DNA from 3 places in the Pseudarthrobacter sp. alpha12b genome. Region 3 is predicted to be linked to each of the others. Evidence: predicted binding sites of a transcription regulator. Region 3 holds the regulator's gene; each other region holds the start of a gene.
The links. Region 3 encodes HrcA, which represses chaperone genes, less so after heat shock. Its sites were predicted from a motif close to TTNGCACTCGNNNNNNNCGAGTGCNAA; they were not measured.

Region 1 (5,530 bases), 750 kb from region 3:
CTTTTAGTGCAGAGGAGCCGCTTGCGGCGAAACCGCTAGTGGCTGTGGCCTGCGTGCTCGTCCTCTTCGGCGGGCTTCTCCACGACGAGGGTCTCGGTGGTGAGAACCAGGGCGGCGATGGAGGCCGCGTTGCGGAGGGCTGCACGGGTGACCTTGACGGGGTCGATGACGCCAGCGGCGATCAGGTCCTCGTACTCACCGGACTTGGCGTTGAAACCGTTGTTGGTCTCGAGGTCGGCAACCTTGGAGGTGACCACGTAGCCGTCGAAGCCGGCGTTCTGGGCGATCCAGCGCAGCGGCTGCACCAGTGCGCGGCGGACGATGCCCACAGCAGCAGCAGCGTCGCCTTCGAGGGCCTTGACGGAAGCGTCCTCATCCAGTGCCTTGAGGGCGTGGATGAGGGCGGAGCCGCCGCCGGCCACGATGCCTTCTTCGAGGGCAGCGCGGGTGGAGGAGACTGCGTCCTCGATGCGGTGCTTCTTTTCCTTCAGTTCAACTTCGGTGGCAGCGCCAACCTTGATGACGCCGATGCCGCCGGCCAGCTTGGCCAGGCGTTCCTGGAGCTTTTCACGGTCCCAGTCGGAGTCGGTGCGGGTCAGCTCGGCGCGCAGCTGGGCAACGCGTGCCGCTACGTCCTCGGCCGAACCGGCGCCGTCAACGATGGTGGTGTTGTCCTTGGTGACGGTGATGCGGCGGGCGGTACCCAGCACCTCCAGGCCAACGGAATCCAGGCTCAGGCCCAGTTCCGGGGAGACAACCTGCGCACCGGTGAGGGTGGCGATGTCCTGCAGCATGGCCTTGCGGCGGTCGCCGAAGCCGGGAGCCTTGACCGCCACCACGTTCAGGGTGCCGCGGATGCGGTTGACGATCAGCGTGGACAGGGCCTCGCCCTCAACGTCCTCGGCAATGATGAACAGCGGCTTGGAGCTCTGCAGCGCCTTTTCGAGCAGCGGCAGGAATTCCTGGATCGAGGAGATCTTGCCCTGGTTGATCAGGATGAGTGCGTCCTCGAGGACTGCTTCCTGGCGCTCCGCGTCGGTGACGAAGTACGGGGACAGGTAGCCCTTGTCGAACTGCATGCCCTCGGTGAGGACCAGTTCGGTCTGCGTGGTGGAGGATTCCTCGATGGTGATGACGCCATCCTTGCCCACCTTGCCGAAGGCCTCGGCGAGGAGCTCGCCGATTTCGTCGCTCTGGGCCGAGATGGCGGCAACGCTTGCCACCTGCGTGCCTTCAACAGGGCGCGCGTTCTCGAGCAGGCGCGCAGCCACGGCCTCAACCGCAACCTCGATGCCGCGCTTGATCTGGCCGGGGGCAGCGCCGGCTGCCACGTTGCGCAGGCCTTCCTTGACCAGTGCCTGGGCCAGGACCGTAGCGGTGGTGGTGCCGTCGCCGGCAACATCGTTGGTCTTGGTGGCTACTTCCTTGGCCAGCTGGGCGCCAAGGTTTTCGTAGGGGTCGTCCAGTTCCACTTCGCGGGCGATGGTGACGCCGTCGTTCGTGATGGTGGGAGCGCCCCACTTCTTGTCCAGGACGACGTTGCGGCCGCGGGGGCCGAGCGTCACCTTGACGGTGTTCGCGAGCTTATCGATGCCGGCCTCAAGGGACCGGCGGGCAGCGTCATTAAACGCAAGCTGCTTTGCCATGGTTTTGTCCTTTCAAAGACAGAAACCCCGCACTGCCGGCCAGCATGAGCATGGCCGGCGGCACGGGGATCCGGAAGAGTTACTTTACGACGATCGCCAGGACGTCGCGGGCGGACAGTACCAGGTACTCGGTGCCGCCGGTCTTGACTTCGGTTCCGCCGTACTTGGAGTAGATGACGACGTCGCCAACAGCTACGTCAACGGGGACGCGGTTGCCATCTTCGAAGCGGCCGGGGCCTACAGCAACAACTTCGCCTTCCTGCGGCTTCTCCTGTGCGGAGTCCGGGATGACCAGGCCGGAAGCCGTGGTCTGCTCGGCTTCGAGCGGGCGGACAACAATACGATCCTCAAGAGGCTTAATAGAGACCGACACTCGGACCTCTCCTTTTCGTCAGCAAATTCGTGGACTGGAAAGCTTTCCGCCGTAGCTGGCAAACCGTCGTCGCGGTGCCGGCAGCAGCCTGGCTGGCAGCTCTTCATGTGTTAGCACCCTCCTAGGGAGAGTGCTAATGAAGACTCTATGTAAGGGTTAGCACTCGGTCAAGGTGAGTGCCAACTTTTTCGTCATGGGCGGACAGCTTTACGGTCGGACGACGCCGGACCGCCGGGCTGGGAACATGCAGCGCGCCTAACGGCCCAGGTCGTCGAAGTCCACGTCCTCGCCGCCGTCGGTGTCGCCGCCGCCCTGCTTCCGTCCCCGGTACAGCACCCAGCCGGACGCCGCTGCGGCGAGCAGCGCGGCAACGAGGAAGACGATGCTCCCCGCCCGCGCGCCGTCGTACAGCCCGCGGATGTCGCGTGACTGCTGGCTGTTGTCCTGGATGTCGTTGCCGCCCACGGAATAGACGGTGGCGTTGAACGTGTCCAGCAGGAAAATGATCACCAGCAGGGCGATGCAGACCACGGCCACCACGGCGGAGGCGATCAGGACGGGCCGGGCAAACCTGGCCGGCCCGCGGTCCCTCGACCCGTTGTCGCCGGTCTCGCGGGGGGCTGCGCTGTCATCCATGGCTTCAACAGTATCCGCATCCCGGCCGCGCGCTCCTCCACTAGGCTGGAACCCATGGCTCACGCTCCCCAGGACCAGATTGCACCGCTGTTGACCCCCGAAGGGTGGGAGCTGCTGGCATCCCTGGGCCCCTACCGGGATGAGGACTCATTCGAGCTCAACTCCGCACTCCGGAAGGCCGGCCACCCCGCCGGGCTCGTGTCCGCGGTCCTCACGCAGTCACGGCTGCGCACAAAGGCGCAGGCGAAATTCGGCGAGTTCGCCCGGCAGATGCTGTTCACCCAGGCCGGCCTGGAGCAGGCCACGCGACTGAACGTCGCCGCCCACCACGCGCAGCGGTTCGCCGCTGCCGGGATCAGCCGTGTGGCGGACCTGGGCTGCGGCCTCGGCGCCGATTCCCTGGCCCTCGCCTCCCTTGACCTCAACGTCACGGCCGTCGAAATGGACGAAACCACCGCTGCCTGCGCCACGGTGAACCTCATTCCGTTCCCCAACGCCACGGTGGTCCACGCCGATGCGGCGTCGGTCCTGCTGGAGGGGGTGGACGGCGTCTGGTTGGATCCCGCACGCCGGGTCACCTCCACGTCAGGCACCAAGCGGATCTGGGATCCCGAGGCGTTCTCCCCGCCGTTGTCCTTCGTGGAATCGCTGGCCGCGGAGGGCAAGGCGGTGGGTGTGAAGATGGGCCCGGGCATGCCGCACGAGTCGGTGCCCGCGGGCTGCGAGGCGCAGTGGGTGTCGGTGGCCGGGGACGTCACCGAGGTGACCCTGTGGTTCAACGCCGTGCGCAGGCCCGGGGTGCGCCGCGCCGCCCTGGTCCTGGGATCTGACGGGCCCGCCGAACTGACCAGCGGTGACGACTTCGGCGCCGGCCCGTCCGCGCCGGTGGGACCGGTGGAGGGCTACCTCTACGAACCTGACGGCGCGGTGATCCGCGCCGGGCTGGTGGCCGACGTCGCGCTGCAGCTCGACGGCCACCTGGTGGACGAACACATCGCCTACATCTGCGCCCCGGAACTCCTGGACACCCCGTTCGCCAGGGCCTACAAGGTCCTTGATGTCATGCCCTACAACGTCAAGGCACTCAAGGCCTGGGTGAAGCAGCAGGGCATTACCGTGCTGGACATCAAGAAGCGCGGCACCGCCGTTACTCCGGAAGAGCTGCGGAAGCAGCTGCTGCCCGGCGGAAAGAACGCCAAAAAGGGCGGCAAAACGGCCACCCTGGTCCTGACGCGCATCGGCGAGGACCGGGTGGCCATCGCGGTGGAACCTGTATAGATGCCTACTGGGCGCGCATGAACTCCTCGGCTGCCCGAATCTGCTCCGCGCTGGGCCGCACCCCCGTATACAGGACGAACTGCTCCAGCGCCTGGATGGTGGCCACCTCGGCCCCCGTAATGACCGGCTTGCCTGCGGCACGGGCCGCACGGATCAGCGGCGTTTCAGCAGGCAGCGCCACCACGTCGAACACCAGCCGTGCCGCGTCGATGGCCTCGGCGGGGAAGGACAGGCTGTCGGCTTCCGCACCTCCCGCCATGCCGATGGGGGTGACGTTGATGATCAAGTCCGCCGTCCCGCCGTCCAGCGCTGCCCGCCACTGGAAGCCGTACTGGTCTGCGAGCGCGCGCCCAGCTGCCTCGTTCCGGGCGATGACGGTGACATTGGCGAAGCCGGCGTCCCGGAGGGCGGCAACGGTGGCCTTGGCCATGCCCCCGGCGCCCTGGACCAGTACGGAATAGTCGGTGGGGACTGAGTTGGTGGCGAGGAGCTGCTCGATCGCGGTGTAGTCGGTGTTGTACGCCTTGAGGTGGCCGTCAGTGTTCACGATGGTGTTCACCGAGTCGATGGCCTTGGCGGAAGGATCCATCTCGTCCACCAGCGCGATGACGTCCTCCTTGTACGGCATGGAGATGGCACAGCCACGGATGCCCAGCCCGCGGACGCCGGCGATGGCTTGTTCAAGGTTGGTGGGCGCGAAGGCCTTGTAAATCCAGTTCAGGTCCAGCTGCCCGTAGAGGTGGTTGTGGAACCGGGTCCCGTTGTTGCTGGGACGGGCAGAAAGCGAGATGCAGAGGGTCATGTCTTTATTCAGAATGGGCACCAGACCATTAAAGCGTTTCCGCCGTGGGTCAGGGGCAGCCGGTTCCCGCAGGAAAGGGCCCGACGGCGGCGGGCAGCTTCCCCGGCGCCGGAGCCTTCCCCGCCAGCACGGCGGCCAGTGCGTCGAAGGCGGCGTCGGTGCGGCCGTACAGCGCCAGCTTCACCGGCGCGGCTGAGCCCTGAAGCGGCCAGGGGGCGTCCAATGCCACGGCGATGTCCCCGCCCGCCGGTTTCCCGCCGAACCCGATGAGGTTGACCAGCGGCCCTGAGCCCACCGTGAGCCCGGCACGCGCGGCAGCGGCTTCGAAGCGCTCCCGGTCCCCCGGTCCCCCGCCGGCCACGCGCACGGAACCGGGCACCAGGGGTCCGCTGCAGCGACCGGAGACCACCGTCACGGCCGACGCCGAGACTTGGGCCGACAGGGCTGCCCCGCTTCCGGCCGGAGCACCTGCGCCGGCCGTTCCGGCAGGCGGGGTGGTCCGGGCATGCCAGATCATCATGGTGGCCACGCGCTGTGCTGCCTCATCCAGGCGCGCGGCGGGAAGGGTTCCCGTGGCCAGGGCCTGGATGATGGCGGCATGCGCCTGCTCCACGTCAGCAGGCATCAGCAGCAGGTCGGCGCCGGCTGCCAGGGCCTTCACCGCAGCCGCGCCGGCCGGGTACTGCTTGTCCACGGCGCCCATGTTGAGGGCGTCAGTCACGGCCACACCCTTGAAGCCCAGGCCCCTCAGTGCCACGTAGCTCGGGGCAGAGAGCGACGCCGGCACACCGGGTT
Region 2 (5,530 bases), 730 kb from region 3:
CGTTCTCAGGCCGGATGTTGATTTCCATCCGGTGCAGGCCAAGGGCCCGGAAGCAGTGGTCCGTTACCAGCGCCACGGACGTGGGGGCAATCCCCCGCCCCGCCCGGGACTGGTCCACCCAGTACCCCAAGGTGGCCATCATGGCCGAACCCCAGACAATTGAAGACACCGTCAGCTGGCCCACGATCGCAGGGTTCCGGAGGCCCGGCCTCCACTCGGTGATGAGGAAGGGCAGCGCTGTGGCCTGTGCCGCCTGAATATTGAGCGAGCGGACCATGTGCCGGTAGTCGGGAAGTCCGCCGGCCGGGTCCGGGTTGGAGGCCTCCCACGGCGCCAGCCACTCGCTGTTCCGCGACCGTACCTCTGTCCATTCCTTTTTGTCGCGGTACCGGATGGGCCGCAGGACCAGATCGCCGCATTCGAGGGTGACCGGCCAGATGGGACCAGTGCGCACGCCGCTACCGGGAAAGGCCGGCGGTGAAGCCCGGCAGCCATTCCCGCAGGCCCGGCCCCAGGTCATCGCTGTCGACAGCCAGCTGGACACAGGCTTTGAGGTAGCTGAGCTTGTCGCCGGTATCGTAACGGCGGCCACGGAATACCACGCCGTATACGCCATACCCTTCACCCTCACCCGACGCAAGTTCCTGAAGGGCATCCGTCAACTGGATTTCGCCGCCACGGCCCGGCGCAGTGTGTTCGAGGACGCCAAATACGGCAGGGTGCAGGACATAACGTCCAATCAGCGCCAGGTTGGACGGCGCTTCCTCGGGCGAGGGCTTCTCCACGAGCCGGTTGACGCGGACGTAGTCTTCGCCGTCTATCTCCTGGACGTCGGCGCAGCCGTAGGCGCTGATCTGTGAGGGTTCCACTTCAATGAGGGCGACGACGGACCCTCCAGTTTTCGCCTGCACGTCAATCATGATGCTGAGCAGTTCGTCGCGAGCATCGATGAGGTCGTCGCCCAACAGGACAGCGAAGGCTTCATCGCCCACATGCTGCTTTGCCCGGAGGACGGCATGCCCCAGTCCGTGGGGATCGCCCTGCCGGACGTAGTGGATGTCACCGAGCTGGCTGGCTGCCTGGATGGACGCAAGTTTCTCCGTATCGCCCTTGTCCTGGAGGGTCGATTCGAGGGACGGCACCCTGTCAAAGTGGTCTTCGAGGGCCCGCTTGTTGCGGCCGGTAATCATCAGCAAGTCGTTGAGGCCCACGTGGACGGCCTCCTCCACCACATACTGGATGGCAGGCTTGTCCACGACGGGAAGCATTTCCTTGGGCATCGCCTTGGTGGCAGGCAGGAACCTGGTACCCAGGCCCGCTGCGGGAATGACGGCTTTGCGGACTCTGGGTTTACTGGTGTTCACCGGACTAATCTAACGTCAGCGTCAAGTATTTCCGTAACCAAGTACGGCAGGCAGGCACCCGGCTCGAGGCTGTGGAACGCCGTGCGATGCAGGGAGGACAACATGCTGCAAGAGACGAACGCCGTCAAGGACGATATCCGGGCCACCCACCGGCAGCGGCGGGCAGGCCTGGCGCCGGCGCAGCTGGAAGCTGCGGGCCTGGCCCTGGCCACCCACGGGGAAGCCTGGGCCGGATTGGTTACGGAAGGCCGCCCCGGCATAGCCTGCGTGTACCTTGGCGTGGGCCAGGAGCCACCCACCCTGCCACTGGTCAACGCCCTGCATCGCAGCGGCCACAAGGTCCTGCTGCCGGTATGCGAACCCGCCAGGGAGTTGAGCTGGGTGTTCTGGACCCCGGACACAGGCTTCGAGCGCAGCAAATATGCACCCATCCTGGAACCAACGGGGCTCCGGCACGGGCCGGAAACGGCTGGCAATGCAGCAGTGCTTTTCATTCCGGCAACAGCCGTGGACCTTGCCGGCAACAGGATTGGCCAGGGTGGCGGGTACTACGACAAATTCCTGGGACACCTCGCCACGGCAGGGAAGGAAATCCCGTTGGCTGCTGTTATCTACGATGACGAATTGCTTCCCGCCGGCCGGATTCCCGCCGAGGAATTCGACCGGCCGGTCCCGGGTGTCCTTACACCCTCCGGGTACCGGCCCCTGGCCGGCGGCGCCTGAGCCCGGGCCTACCGGACGCAGTGATAGAATTAGCACTCAGGCCCTGCGACTGCTAACGGATTACCAGCTGGCAGCACGGGACCTCTCGTTTGCCCAAGAGGAGGAGCACCAGTGCCAACATATGCTTACGCCTGCAAGGATTGCGGCCACGCCTTCGACATAGTCCAGTCGTTCTCGGACAGCAGCCTTACGTCCTGCCCTGAATGCCAGGGCACGTTGCGCAAGAAGTTCAACAGCGTCGGCGTCGTCTTCAAGGGCTCTGGTTTCTACCGCACGGACTCCCGCGACTCCAAGGGCAGCTCTGTCTCCCCCGCACCTGCCGCGGCTCCAGCTGCACCCGCTGCCGCCCCCGCCGCTTCGGCGCCGGCATCCGCCGCGAGTTAAGCAGCACAGTCTTCACGACGGCGGCCGGCGCGTTCGAGCGTCCGGCCGCCGCTGTCCACATAGCCGTCGTCCCGGCTCCCTTGCGTCACTGCCCGCAGCTAGCGTGGGCGCATGCCCATACTTCCCCGCCGTCGCCGCGCCGGCCTCCGGTATTCCACCAGCACCGCCAACATCGGCCGCGGCCAGAGGAAGCGCCCCCTGCCCGCCCGTGTTGCCGGCTGGTTGAGCCGCAACCGCCGGCTCGCCGCTGCGTTGCTGTTGTGCGCAGCTGCCGCCGTGGCCGTCCAGCAGCTCACTCCCGCCCCGCTCTCCACCGCCACCGCACTGGCCGCCGCGCGGGATCTTCCCGCCGGAACCGCTGTGACTGAAGCGGACGTGGCCCGCGTCCAGGTACCGCCAGGGATGGTGGCGGACGGTTTCCTCACGGATGGCGACGCCGCCACAGGCAGGCAGCTCGCCGCCCCCATGCGCAAGGGCCAGCTCCTCACCGATGCCCAAATGCTGGGCCCCGGGCTTCTCGCAGGTACGCCGCCCGGTTCAGCCGCAGTTCCACTGCGTATGGCGGATGCCTCATCCATCCAGCTGGTCTCCCCCGGCCAGTTGGTCAACGTGGTGCTCACATCAGCTAACGGATTCGACCAGCAGGGCCCCTCCGAGGTGTTGGCGTCCGCCGTCCCCGTTCTGTGGACCTCGAACAAGGGCGGCCAGAGCGGACAATGGCTGGGCACCTCGGAGACGGACGGACTGATCGTGGTGGCAGCCACCGCAGAACAATCGTCACGCCTGGCCGGAGCCTCCACGCAGGGCAGGCTGTTCTTCGTCATGGTGGGGCCGCCCTGACCAGCCGGCACCAACCGCGGGCCGGGACGCGGCGGTCAGCCCCAGTGCGGCGGTTTCTGTTCCTTCAACCAGGTGTCGTGGTCGTCTTCCCGGTCGCCCCAGCTGCGGGCGTCGTCTTCCGCGGCCTTGCTGGGGAGGATCTCCCCGGTGCCGCCCGTTACCGCTGGGGACACCGGGGCAGCTCCTGCGGGGCCCGCAGGAGCTGCCCCGTCAGTTCCTGTTTCCGTCTGCCCGTTCTTGTTCTCGTCCTGGCGCATGTCTTCCTCGCGGCCGTTTTCCTCAGGCCTGTCTTCGCCAGGCCTTTCTTCCTCAGTCATGGGCCCAGCCTCGTGGTTGCCACTTTCGCTGTTCCCCCCTGCGCCGGAATCCCGGGGCAGGTAAGAAACTCCGGCGGAGGGCGCTGCGCCAATTCCATTGAGCGCCTGGTCGACGTCGTCGTCAAGGAAACCGACTGACTGGCTGTTCCTGCCCGGCAGCACCATCTTTTCCAGGCCCAGGTAGCCGGCAATGCGGTCTGCGCAGGAGGAGGGGTCCGTGAACACCTCGATGGTCCACAGCGGCATGTACCGCCAGCCCAGGCGTTCCAACAGTTGCGGGCGCAGCCTGCTGCGTTCACGCACGCTCATGGTGCGGTACTGCGCGGTGCCGTCGGACTCGATAGCCACGGGCCGGGGAATGTCGGAATCATCGCGGTCCATGGTGTTCAGGGGGTCGGCCGCTGCAACCACATCGATGGCGCCGTCGTACTGGTGCCAGACCCTGGCGCCGCGGGCACGCAGCCGCTCCCCCAGGTCCGCCACCAACGGGTCCGCGCCAAGCGCCTGTTCGCTGGCAGCGGCACGGGACGCCGGGGTACCGAGGTCCGTGTTGCCGGCAATTTCCCGGTCCAACAGTGCGTACAGGTCCACCGCCCCGTGGGTGAGCCGGGTCTGGTCCAGGTCCTCGGGCCGGAAGCAGGTGAGCACGTGCATGGAACGGCGGGCCCGGGTCATGGCCAGGGCAAACTTCTCCCGGCCGCCCTCAGCAGACAGCGGCCCGAAGTTGTGGAGCGCACGGCCGTGCGGGGTGCGCCCGAATCCTGGCGAGAAAATCACGTGGTCGCGCACCAGGCCCTGGGCGCGTTCCAGGTCCACCACCCGGAAGGACTCCGGGCCGGCACCGAAGAATCCCGCCAGGCCCGGCTGGTTGGACAACTGGAGCCGGATGGACTCACCGATCCTGGCGGCGTGACGCAGGCTGGCGGTGACCACCGCGAGTGACGTTCGCGGCCGCAGGCGGGCGTGCTCAAACACCAGCTCCACAACCCGGTTGACCTCGGCAACCACGGACTCCACGCCCTCGTGATCGGCGCTCGGCAGGCCGGTGCCGTCCGGCAGGTATTCCACCAGCAGGGACCGGTCCAGCCCCGTGGCCGACTGTCCTTCCGGCAGCCGGCGCAGGCCGCCGTCGTAAAAGTTCTTGCTCAGCTGCAGGACCAGGTCCTCGTCCACTGCGCGGTACACCACGTTGAGCCGCCACACCGGCAGCACGGCAGAGAGCGCGGTGAAGGCGCTCTCCACGCGGTGGTGGGCCGACTCGCCGGGGGCAAGCCGCTCCACACCCACGGTGAACGTCCGCGGCGTTGCGATGCGCGGGTCGCCGAAGGCAATGACCTGGCGTGCCCGGGCGATCGACGGAAGGACAGCCTGCAGCGACGTGGCCTCCGCGTCGAGGATGACGACGGCGTCGAAGTGCTGCTCGGCGGGAAGCAGGCCCGTCATCAGGTACGGACTGACCGACCAGACCGGAACCAGCGTCCCGATCAGCTCGGGCGCCTGGGCGGTAAGGGACGGCAGGGAGACCCGGCCGTCCTTGAGCAGGCTGCGCAGGAGGTCTGCCTGGCGCGGCTGGGCGGCGATGGCTGTGCGCCACCGCTCGGCGAGGTCCCACCGCAGGCGGGCGGCGCCGCTGGCGATGTGCGCGTTATCGGCGAGCCGGTACTCCGCTTCCAGCTGGCGGAGGGCGTCGCCGTCGGACATGGCAAGGTAGTCGTCACCGCTGATCATCGCTTCCAGCGCTGACTGCCACCAGGCCAGCTCCAGCTCGGCGGCAACGGATCCTTCCGGGACTTCCCGTTCGGCAAGGTCGGCAAGGAGTTCGCCCAGGCCGTGCTCGCGCATGTTCTCGATGAGGAGGGTGCGTTCGGGCAGCGTCTTGAGCGTGTCGGTGTCTGCCACCAG
Region 3 (5,530 bases):
ACCGCCTGTCCCAGGGGCTGTCGCCCGCGGCGGGCAGGGAGACGCTGGATGCCGAAACCAGGAACCTGGAGCGGGTGATGCTGGAAGCGCGTCTTCAGTCAGGGCTTGAAGTCTCCACTCTCAGCGCAGCCGGACGGCACGAAGTGGCCGGCCTGATCGCTGACGGCCTGGTGGAACCTGTCGCTGCTTTCCAGGGCCGCCTGGTCCTCACGCTCAAGGGCAGGCTCCTCGCGGACGCGGTAGTCCGGCGTATCCTGCCCGACTGACCGGGCCCACGCCCGTCGGATCCTCCCCGCGGGCCGGTGGCCCGGGCGAGGGAGGAGCGGCTACTTAATCCAGCGCAGGTTGTACTGGTAGCGGTGCGGCTGGCCCTTGTTGACGTGGATCCCTGCTGCCACGGAGAAGCAGGTGAGCGCCACCCAGATCAGGGTGGCGATGACCGCGAAGATGTTTCCCACATAGGGGATGAACACCAGGATGTTGGCCAGCACGGCGGCGATGGTGGGCGGCAGGCTGAAGTTCAGCGCTTCCTTCGACTCCTGCGCGGTGAACGGTCCGCGGTCCCGGAAGATCAGGTAGATCAGCAGGGACGGAATGCACCCCAGGATCCCGCCGAAGTGGGCCAGCGTGGCCCATTGGCGGTCTTCGCTGGCCGTGAGCGGCAGCGCATTGGCGGGGACGCCATGGTACTCGGAGCGGCCCTGGCCGTCCCTGTGATCACGTGCGTTTTCTGCCACAGTCTGTTCCTTCGGAGGTGCAAGTGGTGCTGACTTCATGTATGGGCGCGGTGTGCAGCGGCCTTGGGAAAAGGCGCTGCACTACCAAGAATACTGGCTCCGGGGCCGGTGCCCGGCCTTCAGGGGGCGGTGAGGAAGTCGATGACTTCCTCAACCCGCCCCAGCAGGGACGCTTCCAGGTCCGCGTACGTACGTACCGCACCCAGCAGTTTCTGCCATCCCAGGCCGATGTCCTCCTTGGTGGCGTGCGGCCAGCCAAAGGCCTTCAGGATTCCGGTCTTCCAGTCCTGTCCGCGGGGCACGGCGGGCCATTTTTCGATGCCCAGGACAGCGGGGCGGATCGCCTGCCAGACGTCCACATAGGGGTGGCCGACGATCAGGACATTTCCGGCCGCGCCGGGGGATGCCATGACGGCGTCGGCTATGCGGGACTCCTTGGAGTCGGGGACAAGGTGGTCCACAAGCACGCCGAGGCGACGGCCCGGACCCGGTTTGAAGCCGGCAACTGCAGCGGCGAGGTCGTCAATGCCGTGCAGGGGTTCGACGACGATGCCTTCCACCCGAAGGTCGTCTCCCCAGACCTTTTCCACCAGTTCGGCATCGTGCTTGCCCTCCACCCAGATGCGGCTTGCCTTGGCGACCTGGGCCCGCTGGCCGGCGACCCGGACGGAGCCTGAGGCTGTCCTGCCGGCGGCAGGGCCGGCGGTTGCCGGCCGGGGAGCGGGAGGCATCAGCCGGATGGGCCGGCCCTCAAGGAGGAAACCGAAGCCGAGCTTGAAGGACCGGGACTTCCCGCGGCGGTCCTCCAGTGCCACGACGTGCATGCCGCCGGACTTTTCCACCCGTGTGACGGCGCCGACCCAGCCTGACTGGACATCCTCGAGCACCATGCCACGTTCCACCGGCACCTCGGGCAATTCCGCCTTGGCCGGGGCGGATATGCCGCGGGGCCCCCAGTTTTGGTAATCCATGGATTCGATCCGCCTAGCGCTAGGTCCTCCGCACCGGAATTTCGCCCGGAGCGGTACCAATGCTAACAACGGGCCGAGGCATAATAGACTGTTAGCACTTAGGCATGTCGAGTGCTAACACTGGTGGCACCTGGCGGGGTTGGCGCCCCGGACCATGGATGGAGGTGGAGAGTGAGCGAGCCACGCAAACTGGAAGTGCTGCGGGCCATCGTTGAGGACTACGTCCACTCCCGCGAACCGGTCGGGTCAAAGGCCCTGGTCGAGCGGCATCATCTGGGGGTTTCCAGCGCAACCATCCGCAATGACATGGCGGCCCTTGAAGACGAGGGACTGATCACGGCCCCGCACACCAGTGCGGGGCGGATTCCCACGGACAAGGGTTACCGGCTCTTTGTCGACCAGATCTCGGCAGTCAAGCCCCTGTCGGCAGCGGAGCGCCGGGCCATCCAGTCCCTGCTGGAAGGCGCAGACGACCTCGACGACGTCCTGGACCGCACCGTCCGGCTGCTGTCGCAGCTGACCAACCAGGTGGCTGTGGTCCAGTATCCGCACCTCAGCAAGGCTCTGGTGCGCCACATCGAATTCGTGCTCCTGGCCCCCCGCAAGGTGCTGGTGGTGCTGATTGCCAACAGCGGCAAGGTGGAGCAGCGTGTCATCGACGTCGGCCAGGACCTTGGCGACGACGCACTGGCCGCGCTCCGTACCCGCTTCCTTGCCGCGCTGGCCGGAACTCCGTTGAGCCAGCTGGCCAAGGCGCTCCCCGCCGTCGTAGCCGGAACTGCGCACGGCCAGCGCCAGGCCGCGCACGCGCTGGCGCATGGACTGGAGGGCCTGGCACAAAACACCAGGGAGGACCGGATGGTCATGGCCGGAACGGCGAACCTGGCCAGGTCCAACGTGGATTTCCCCCTCAGCATCGGCCCCGTGCTCGAGGCACTGGAGGAGCAGGTGGTGATGCTGCGGCTGTTGAGCGAAATGGCCCAGGACCATCGGGGAGTGGCTGTCAGTATCGGAAGGGAAAACCCATATGACGGCCTTGCCGAAGCCTCCGTGGTGGCCACCGGCTACGGCCCGGACAGTGCCGCGAAGGTAGGGATCCTCGGCCCAACCAGGATGGACTATCCCACCACCATGGCCGCCGTCAGGGCTGTGGCCCGCTACCTTTCCAGGATTTTGGGGCCCTGACTCTTCGCCGCCGGAGCCTTTTCCGGACCGGAACAGAGAGCGGGGCCGCCCAAACTGAACGCAGTACAACAAGGAAGAGATACGAACTTTGAGCAGCCACTATGACGTCCTTGGAGTCTCACCCGAAGCTACGGGCGAAGAGATCAAAAAGGCCTACCGCAAACTGGCCCGCACCCTTCACCCGGACGTAAACCCCGGTGCGGACGCTTCAGAACGCTTCAAGGCGGTAACTCACGCCTACGAGGTCCTTTCCGACCCCCAAAAGCGGAGGATCTACGACACCACGGGCAACGAGAACGGCACGGACAACGGCTTCGGCGGTGCCGGTTACGCAGGCCAGGGCTTCGCATTCCAGGACATCTTCGACACCTTCTTCGGCGCCGGGGGCACCTCCGGCCCGGCTTCCCGCGTCCGCCGTGGCCAGGACGCCCTCATCAGCGTCCGGATCGACCTTCGCGACGCCGTGTTCGGCGTGAACAAGAAGCTCGAAGTGGACACTGCCGTGGTCTGCCCCACCTGTGACGGATCCTGCTGCCGGCCCGGCACCCACCCCGAACGCTGCGACATCTGCGGCGGCAGCGGCCAGGTCCAGCGGGCCGTGCGCTCCATCCTGGGCCAGGTCATGACGGCCGCCCCCTGCGGAACCTGCGAAGGCTTCGGCACGGTCATCAAGGATCCCTGCAACGAATGCAGCGGCCAGGGCCGTATCCGCAGCCGGCGGTCGCTGACCATCAAGGTTCCCGCCGGTGTGGCCACCGGAACCCGGATCCAGCTCGCCGGGCAGGGCGAAGCCGGACCTGCAGGCGGACCGGCCGGTGACCTGTACGTGGAAATCCGCGTCAACAATGACGCCACCTACGTACGGGAAGGCGATGACCTGCACGCCACCCTGCACATCCCCATGACGGCGGCTGCACTGGGCACGGACGTCAGCCTGGAAACGTTCGACGGCACCCAGGACATCGACGTCAAGCCCGGAACACAGTCCGGCGAGATCATCACCCTGCGCGGCCTGGGTGTCACGCACCTGAGGGGATACGGCCGCGGGGACCTGAAGGTCCACCTCCAGGTGGACACGCCGGCCAAGCTCGACCCGGCACAGGAGGACCTCCTCCGGCAGCTCGCCAAGCTCCGCGGCGAACAGATCACCGAGGGCAAGCTCGCCGCCAGCGGCGGCATGTTCGCCAAGCTCCGGGACCGGCTCGGTAACCTGTAGCGGTGAGCAACCCCGTCTTCTTCACCTCCGCCGGTTCACTGGCGGGCATGGTGCCCGGCCAACTCTTTGTCCTGGAAGGGCCAGAGGCCCGGCATGCTGTGACCGTCAAACGCCTGTCTCCGGGCGAGGCGGTGGACATTGTCGACGGCGCCGGCGCCCGCATGAGCGGAAAGGTCGTCTCCGCCGCGTCCTCGGGACTTGAAGTGGAGTGCGGCGCACTGGTAGTGGAAGACAGGCCGGACGTCCGGCTGGTGCTGGTTCAGGCCCTGGCGAAGGGCGACCGCGACGAACTGGCCATTGAAACGGCCACCGAGCTGGGCATCGATGCCGTCATTCCCTGGCAGTCGGAACGGTCCATTGTCCGCTGGAAAGGTGACAGGGCCGCCCGCGCCCATGCCAAGTGGGAGTCCACCGTGGCCGCCGCCGCCAAACAGGCGCGGCGCGCCTGGATTCCCGAGGTCCGGGCCGCCGTCGATACTGCCGGGCTTTCCGCCGCCGTGGAGGGTGCAGACCTGGCCGTCATCCTCCACGAAGATGCCGTGCGTCCGCTGCGGACCGTCCTGGAAGCGTGGCAGGGGAGTGGGCACGAGGGGATCCGGGAAGTCCTGCTGATCGTCGGCCCGGAAGGCGGAATCAGCCCGCGGGAAGTAACGAAACTCTGCGACAAAGGCGCTGTGACCGCCCTGTTGGGGCACCACGTCCTGCGGTCATCCACGGCCGGCCCTGCCGCCGTCGTGCTTGCAAGCGACATCCTTGGCCGGTGGGCGGTTACCTGACCTTGAAGGACCGGGTGTCCTCGTTGCGGTCCGGCTCCCCGCCGGAACCTGCCTGCGCCACCCGGAGCTCATAGTCGCCGGCCGGCAGGTTCAGTGCCAGCGTAAAGACGCCCGCCTGCCCCTGCCCGGCGCCGGCCGTGGTTTCACCGGTCAGGAACGGGGCCTTGCTGCCGCCGTCCCCGGACTGCAGGATCTGCCAGCGGAGCTTTGCTCCCGGCGACGTGCTGCGGCCGGTGATCTTTACGCTGCCGGCAGGCACCTCGGTGTTTTCCTGCGGATCAATGATCCACACCGGCGCCACCAGCCCGGCAGCACGGGTCATCAGTGCGCCCAGCTGGACTTTTCCGAACGCGACGTAGTCCGTGTGGCCGTCTACGAGGATCCGCACCCGGATCTGCTGCCCTGTGTCGATCAGGCCCGAGCTGGCGGCGGCGGCAGTTGCCGTGTAGATCAGCTGTTGGATGGCGCGGGCGGCCATGTCGGCGTCGAGGTTGCTGTTGAAGGCGTCAGCCGAGACGTCGACCGTGATGACGTCCTTGCCCGAAATGGAGGTGGCAAGTTTGTCCGGGTTCTGCCAGGGCGTAAAGAAGTCCGGGTCCAGCGGCTTCTCCGACATCATGGCGCGCAGTGCCCGCGTCACCGGGT

Region 1: groES (co-chaperone GroES) is a predicted target of HrcA. The motif match lies at 2,176-2,202, and genes of this name have one in related genera.
Region 2: ACTAQI_RS09800 (FmdB family zinc ribbon protein) is a predicted target of HrcA. The motif match lies at 2,117-2,143, and genes of this name have one in related genera.

What each region holds. Positions count from the first base shown of each region.
Region 1 is NZ_CP196746.1:2,173,270-2,178,799, forward strand. It holds gene groL (chaperonin GroEL) at 36-1,646, opposite strand; gene groES (co-chaperone GroES) at 1,726-2,019, opposite strand; gene ACTAQI_RS09900 (hypothetical protein) at 2,275-2,655, opposite strand; gene ACTAQI_RS09905 (THUMP-like domain-containing protein) at 2,710-3,933, shown strand; gene ACTAQI_RS09910 (shikimate 5-dehydrogenase) at 3,938-4,756, opposite strand; gene ACTAQI_RS09915 (glycoside hydrolase family 3 N-terminal domain-containing protein) at 4,785-5,530, opposite strand, start outside.
Region 2 is NZ_CP196746.1:2,146,839-2,152,368, forward strand. It holds gene ACTAQI_RS09785 (GNAT family N-acetyltransferase) at 1-454, opposite strand, end outside; gene galU (UTP--glucose-1-phosphate uridylyltransferase GalU) at 459-1,364, opposite strand; gene ACTAQI_RS09795 (5-formyltetrahydrofolate cyclo-ligase) at 1,467-2,087, shown strand; gene ACTAQI_RS09800 (FmdB family zinc ribbon protein) at 2,199-2,471, shown strand; gene ACTAQI_RS09805 (RcpC/CpaB family pilus assembly protein) at 2,583-3,311, shown strand; gene ACTAQI_RS09810 (AAA family ATPase) at 3,347-5,530, opposite strand, start outside.
Region 3 is NZ_CP196746.1:1,421,264-1,426,793, reverse strand. It holds gene hemW (radical SAM family heme chaperone HemW) at 1-266, shown strand, start outside; gene ACTAQI_RS06420 (DUF4870 domain-containing protein) at 327-737, opposite strand; gene ACTAQI_RS06415 (DUF3097 domain-containing protein) at 857-1,708, opposite strand; gene hrcA (heat-inducible transcriptional repressor HrcA) at 1,880-2,893, shown strand; gene dnaJ (molecular chaperone DnaJ) at 2,982-4,109, shown strand; gene ACTAQI_RS06400 (16S rRNA (uracil(1498)-N(3))-methyltransferase) at 4,112-4,885, shown strand; gene ACTAQI_RS06395 (GerMN domain-containing protein) at 4,878-5,530, opposite strand, start outside.